2 regions of the Streptomyces sp. CA-288835 genome follow, and region 2 is predicted to be linked to the other one. Evidence: predicted binding sites of a transcription regulator. Region 2 holds the regulator's gene; the other holds the start of a gene.
What was found. The regulator HspR, encoded in region 2, represses chaperone genes until heat shock. The targets are predictions, from matches to a motif close to TTGAGNNNNNNNNNCTCAA.
Positions count from the first base shown of each region.

Region 1: a site for HspR is predicted at 1,444-1,462, ahead of dnaK (molecular chaperone DnaK). Genes of this name have one in related genera too.

Region 1 is NZ_JBNJMW010000001.1:5,388,394-5,391,800, forward strand. Features, by position in the region: gene ACQEVY_RS24370 (copper resistance CopC/CopD family protein) at 1-1,359, shown strand, start outside; gene dnaK (molecular chaperone DnaK) at 1,522-3,407, shown strand, end outside.
Region 2 is NZ_JBNJMW010000001.1:4,785,238-4,788,644, forward strand. Features, by position in the region: gene ACQEVY_RS21450 (hypothetical protein) at 1-16, opposite strand, end outside; gene ACQEVY_RS21455 (helix-turn-helix domain-containing protein) at 61-513, opposite strand; gene ACQEVY_RS21460 (hypothetical protein) at 918-1,172, shown strand; gene ACQEVY_RS21465 (hypothetical protein) at 1,204-1,713, opposite strand; gene ACQEVY_RS21470 (heat shock protein transcriptional repressor HspR) at 1,828-2,277, opposite strand; gene dnaJ (molecular chaperone DnaJ) at 2,285-3,407, opposite strand, start outside.

The sequences.
Region 1 (3,407 bases), 600 kb from region 2:
TGGTGGACCCTGCTCCTGTCCACCGTCGCGCTCCTGTTCCTCCGCGGCCCGTACGCCCGCGGGACCGGCCCCACGACCCTCCTCGACCTCTCCCTCCTCAAGGACACGCTGAGCAGCAGGCCGGGCTGGGCGCTGTTGGCGAGGCTGGTGCTGGTGGGGTTGGCGGGGGTCTTTCTCGTACGACTGTGGGGTGCGCGTGATGCGTCACGGGCGGACGTGCGGACGGATGAGCGGGCGGACGATCGGACGGACGTGCTTGTGGATGAGCGGCCGAAGCTCGCCGTCGTCGTATCGGGCGGGGTGCTCGCCGTGGCGCTGGCGGTCACCTGGGCTGCCGCCGAGCACGCGTCCGCGGGGATCCAGGTTCCCGTGGCGATCGTCTCCTCCGTACTGCATCTGCTCGCGATGGCGGTCTGGATGGGCGGCCTCGTTGCGCTGCTCACCACGCTGCGCCGGGACGAGACCCTGCCCTCGGCGGCGTCGGTGGCCCGTTTCTCGCGGCTCGCTTTCGCGTCCGTGGTGGTCCTGGTGATCACGGGGGTCTACCAGTCGTGGCGGGGGCTCGGTTCCTGGGAGGCGCTCACCGGTACGTCGTACGGGCGGATCCTGGCCGCCAAGGTGTGCGCGGTGGTGCTGCTGCTGGGGGCGGCGGCGTACTCGCGGCGCTGGACGGCGGGGCTGCTCGCGGCTCAAGAGCCGGTGCGGGTGCGGGAGTTGGAGGCGGTGGGAGCGGCGAGTACGAGTGCCGGGGGTGGGGGTGCGGGGGACGAGACCGGCAAGGCCGAGGGGGTTGAGGAGCACGACGGTCGCGATGAGCCCGGCAAGCCCGTCGACATTGGCGAAGGCGGCGAACACGCCGCGAGCCCGCCCCCTCACCAGGCCCTGCGCCGTTCCGTACTGGCCGAAGTCGTCGTAGGCGTCATGGTGTTGCTGCTCACGACGGTTCTCACCGGCACCCAGCCGGGCCGGGCCGCGACCGAGACCCCGGACACGCCTACGGCTCCGGCCGGTCAGCCCACGACCTCGATGACCCTGATCCCCTTCGACGTCGGCACTCCGAACGGCAAGGGCAAGGTCCAGATCGTTCTGGAGCCGGGTCGTGTCAACGAGAACACGGTCCAGGCGGTGGTCATACGCTCCGACGGAGTCATCGCCACGGTTCCCGAACTCCGCCTCACCTTCACCCTGCCCGCCGAGAAGATCGGCCCCATCGACGCCGAACTCACCGACCAGGGCGGCTACTGGGGCACCAACTCCCTCAACCTTCCGCTCCCCGGAACCTGGACCATGAACGTCACGGTCCGTACGTCGGACATCGACCAGGTGACGGTGTCGAAGAAGGTGCAGATCTCGCCCTGAGCGGGTTGGCTCCGCCGGTTTGCTGGGCGGTACCGCGCGACCAGCCACAACGTACCCGCAGTGTCCCCCGAGCGCGTCCTCACCTTGACAAGAGAGCACTCAAGTTTTATCTCAAAGAGTGAGGCAGGTTGTGCCAAACCCGCAGCGTACGAGGAGGGAGAGATGGCACGCTCGGTCGGTATTGACCTCGGCACGACGAACTCGGTGGTCTCGGTCCTCGAAGGCGGCGAGCCCACCGTCATCACGAACACGGAGGGCGCCAGGACGACCCCGTCGGTCGTGGCGTTCGCCAAGAGCAACGAGGTGCTGGTCGGCGAGATCGCCAAGCGCCAGGCGGTGACGAACGTCGAGCGCACCGCGCGGTCCGTCAAGCGGCACATGGGGGACCACGCGTGGCGTTTCCCCGACAAGGGCAGCATCGACGGGAAGCGTTACACCCCGCAGGAGATCTCCGCGCGAGTCCTGCAGAAGCTCAAGCGCGACGCCGAGGCGTACCTGGGCGAGGACGTGACGGACGCGGTGATCACCGTACCCGCGTACTTCGACGACACCCAGCGCCAGGCGACCAAGGAAGCCGGTGAGATCGCCGGTCTCAACGTCCTGCGCATCATCAACGAGCCGACGGCCGCGGCCCTCGCGTACGGACTGGACAAGGAGAACGACCAGACGGTCCTGGTCTTCGACCTCGGCGGCGGCACCTTCGACGTGTCGCTGCTCGAGATGGGCGAGGGCGTCATCGAGGTGAAGGCGACCAACGGCGATACGCATCTCGGCGGTGACGACTGGGACCAGCGGATCGTCGACCACCTGGTCAAGCAGTTCAAGAACGCGTACGGCGTGGATCTGGCCAAGGACAAGATGGCCGTGCAGCGGCTGCGCGAGGCGGCGGAGAAGGCGAAGATCGAGCTGTCCAGCTCGTCGGAGACCAACATTAACCTGCCGTACATCACGGCCTCCGCGGAGGGTCCGCTGCACCTGGACGAGAAGCTGACGCGCGCCCAGTTCGAGCAGCTGACAAGTGATCTGCTCGACCGCTGCAAGGGGCCCTTCCACCAGGCGGTCAAGGACGCCGGAATCAAGCTGTCCGACATCAACCACGTGATCCTGGTGGGCGGTTCGACCCGGATGCCTGCCGTAACCTCGCTGGTCAAGGAGCTGACGGGCAAGGAGCCGCACAAGGGCGTCAACCCGGACGAGGTGGTGGCCGTCGGTGCCTCGCTCCAGGCGGGTGTGCTCAAGGGCGAGGTCAAGGACGTACTGCTGCTGGATGTCACACCGCTGTCCCTCGGTATCGAGACCAAGGGCGGCATCATGACCAAGCTCATCGAGCGCAACACGACGATCCCGACGCGTCGTTCGGAGATCTTCACGACCGCGGAGGACAACCAGCCGTCCGTGACCGTGCAGGTTTTCCAGGGCGAGCGGGAGATCGCGGCGTACAACAAGAAGCTCGGCATGTTCGAGCTGACGGGCATCGCGCCCGCGCCGCGCGGTGTGCCGCAGATCGAGGTGGCCTTCGACATCGACGCCAACGGAATCATGCACGTCTCCGCGAAGGACCTCGGTACGGGCAAGGAGCAGAAGATGACCGTCACCGGTGGCTCCGCGCTGCCGAAGGACGACATCGACCGCATGGTCCGCGAGGCCGAACAGCACGCGGAGGAGGACCGCAGGCGCCGCGAGGCCGCCGAGACCCGTAACCAGGCGGAGCAGCTCGTCTACCAGACGGAGCGGCTCATCAAGGACAACGAGGAGAAGATCCCGGCCGACGCGCGGAGCGAGACCGAGGCCGCGCTCGTGGACCTGAAGGAGCAGCTCAAGGGCGAGGACACCGCCGCCATCCGGCAGTCGATGGAGAAGGCGGCGACGGCCGCGCAGAAGATCGGCACGGCGATGTACGAGCAGCCCCGCGCGGGCAGTGAGCAGCCTGGGCAGGATGGGCAGGCCGGTCAGGCCGGAGCGAGCGGGGACGACGAGGTGGTGGACGCCGAGATCGTCGACGATGACAGCTCACGGACGGGCGACAGTTCACGGGCAGGCGACAGTTC
Region 2 (3,407 bases):
CGCCCGGATTCCTCATGCCGTACTCCTCGGCTCCCTCGCGCCACTCCCTCGGCCCTCCCGTCAGGCGCCCTCCGGCAGGAACTGCCTCGCCACCTTGGCGAACAACTCCCGCAGTTCGGGCGGAACACCCATCCTGCGAGCCGCCTCCTCGGGACTCAGCTCCGCATGAGCGACCCCCGGCGCCGGGTGCTCGCCGCCCGCGACGACCGGCAGGTCGTCCTCCGACAGCCGACCGGAGCGGATGAGCATCTCGCGCAGCGGCACGCCCAGTACGGCCGCGATACGCCGCATCGTCTCCAGGTCCGGCATGGACTGACGCTGCAACAGCCGGCTCACGGCGGCCCGATGCACCCCGGCATCGTCCGCGAGCTTCGAACGACCGCCCCCACGCGGGCTGTCGATGTCGTAACCACGGCCGCGCAGCAGATCCTCGATCCAGCCGGCGAACTCCTCGAGCCCCTCGGCCCGGTATCTGCGATCTGTACGGGCATCGGCCCGTGAGCTGGAACGCATATGTCCGCTCTCCCCTCGTCGCGCGGACAACGTACCGAGCGCCCTCGCACCAAGGTGTGTGCGCGCTCGCGCGTAACTGTGGAGATTCGGCAACCGCCCTGATCCATGCGGCAGTTGATGTACGGCCTGGAGCGTCACCATCGCGCCCACCTCCACGGAGGGTAGTCACTTGCGTACGCGCTCGCACCATGCGAGTCTATTCGCTCGCTCTTCGTCATCGAACATATGTTCCCACACTCGGAGCGACGAAGACCGGAGAAGAGCGCAGAAGAACGCAGGAACGCAGAAGAGCGGCGAAGGCCGAGGAGACGAGGAGAGAGGAGCGACCACGATGACCGAAGCCAAGCGCAGAGCGTTTCGTACGGACAGGCTGCTGCGCGAGGACGCCGGGACGGAGGCCGACCATGACGACGACTGAGGCCGACGAGGTCGCGCTGGAGCTGGAACGCCTGCGCCGCTCGGTCGACGTCGGCTTCGCCACCACCCGTGGCGACCTGGCCCTCCTCCTCCAGCGCGCCGACCAGACGGACAAGACCCTCGACGAACACGAGACCCGCCTCGAAGCCCTGGAACGCGCCCGCTGGCCCCTGCCGTCCCTGGCAGCCCTCACGTCCTGCATCGCCCTGGCGGTGACGCTGTGGCAGGCGGCGGGGCGGTAGGCCCGCGATGCGGGAGTGGGTTCGAGACCGCTTACGGAAGCCGGCTCACCTCGATCCACTCCCGCAGCAGCCCCTCCCGCTCCGCCGCCCGAGGCGACCCGTCCTCCTGTGCACGCCCCCACTGGGCCATGGCGGCCAACGTCGCCCGCAGGGTGGCCTCGCCCGCCGCCAGGTGCGACAGGAGCGTCAGCGAGAGGTCGTACTCCTCCTGGGAGTACCAGGCCACCGCCGCGTACGCCGTCAACTCGGCGTCCTTGTCGACCGTTTCGATCGATACGGTCATCGTGGGCGCCTCGTCCGGCCAGGACGCCGCCGCAAGCGCCATCTCCAGCAGAGCGCCCGCCTGGCGCCTGAGGGACTTCACCGGTACATCGTTGACCGTCAGTGCGCGGACGTCGTCCCACGGCCACAGTCCCGATTGCCGGTCACCGAGGGCCACGACCCCCTCCGGCGTCAGCCGCACCCCCGGGGCGAGCCCGGACGGCTTCGCCCCCACATACACATCGCCCTCGGCGATCCAGAACAGCCCCACCATGGCCATGGGAAAGCTCCATTCCCCCAGTGAATCCAGTAGTCGGACAGATGATCGCAGCATGCGAACGGGAACGGGCCCGGAGGTTCAACCTCCGGGCCCGTCAACGCTGTTGCGCTGTCCCTAGTCCGACTGCTGGCGCTTCGGCCGCCAGACCACCAGCGCGCTCGTCTGCTGGACGTCCTGGTACGGGACCAGGTCGCGGCGGTACGAGGCGTGGACCGCGGCCTCGCGCTGCTGCATCGCGGCGGCGGCGCCGTCCAGGGCCGCCTCCAGCTCCGCTACGCGGGACTGCAGCGCGGCGACCTGGTTCTCCAGTTCGATGATGCGCTTGATGCCGGCCAGGTTGATGCCCTCGTCCTGCGACAACTGCTGGACCGTGCGCAGCAGTTCGATGTCGCGGGCCGAGTAGCGCCGGCCCCGCCCGGCCGTGCGGTCGGGGGAGACCAGGCCGAGGCGGTCGTACTGGCGCAGGGTCTGGGGGTGCAGACCGGAGAGCTGGGCCGCCACCGAGATGACGTACACCGGGGTTTCCTCGGTCAGCTCGTACGGGTTGCGTCGACGGCCATCCATGGTCTCCTCATGCTCCCTTCGCCGCCTGGAACAGCTCGGCCCGCGGATCCTCGCCCGCGGTCGCCTCGCGGTACGCCTCGAGCGCGTCACGCGCCTTGCCCGACACGTCCTTGGGGACCGCGACCTCGACGGTGACCAGCAGGTCGCCGCGGGTGCCGTCCTTGCGGACCGCGCCCTTGCCGCGGGCGCGCATCGTCCGCCCGTTGGGCGTGCCCGGCGGCAGTTTCAGGGTGACCGGCGGACCGCCCAGAGTCGGCACCCGGACCTCCCCGCCCAGCGCCGCCTCGGCGAACGTCACCGGCACCGTCACCGTGAGGTTGTCGCCCCTGCGGCCGAAGACCGGGTGGGCGCCCACATGCACGATGACGTACAAGTCGCCCGCAGGACCGCCCCGTTCACCCGGTGCGCCCTTGCCGCGCAGCCGGATCCGCTGGCCGTCGCTGACGCCCGCGGGGATCCGTACCTGCATCGTGCGCGAGGACTTGGCGCGGCCGCTGCCCTTGCAGATCTCGCAGGGGGTCTCCGCGAGCAGACCGCGGCCCTTGCAGTCGGGGCACGGGTCGGTGAGCGAGAAACCGCCGCCCGAACCGCGCGCCACCTGCCCCGTGCCGACGCACGTCGAGCACACGCGCGGTGTGCCGTTCGCGTCGCCGGTGCCGGAACAGGCCTTGCAGGGTGACTGGGAGGACATCCGCAGCGGAACGGTCGCGCCGTCCACCGCCTCCGTGAAGCTCAGCGTGACCTCGGACTCGATGTCCTGGCCGCGCCTGGGCTGCGTACGCGTGCCGGTGCCCGTGGCGCCGCCCCGGTTGAACAGGCCCCCGAAGACGTCACCGAGGCCGCCACCGAATCCGCCGCCGGCGCCGCCCGCCCCGCCCTGGCCGGGTGCGCCTCCGAAGAGGTCGCCCAGGTCGAAGTTGAACGTGCCGCCGGCGCCCGCGCCGGGGCCCGGCCTGAAGCCGCCGTTGCCGAAGAGGGTGCGCGCCTCGTCGTACTCTTTGCGCTTCTTGGGGTCCCCGAGGATGTCGTTCGCCTCGGAGATCTCCTTGAAGCGCTCCTCGGCCTTGTCGTTCCCCTTGTTGGCGTCCGGGTGGTACTCGCGAGCGAGCTTCCGGTACGCCTTCTTGATC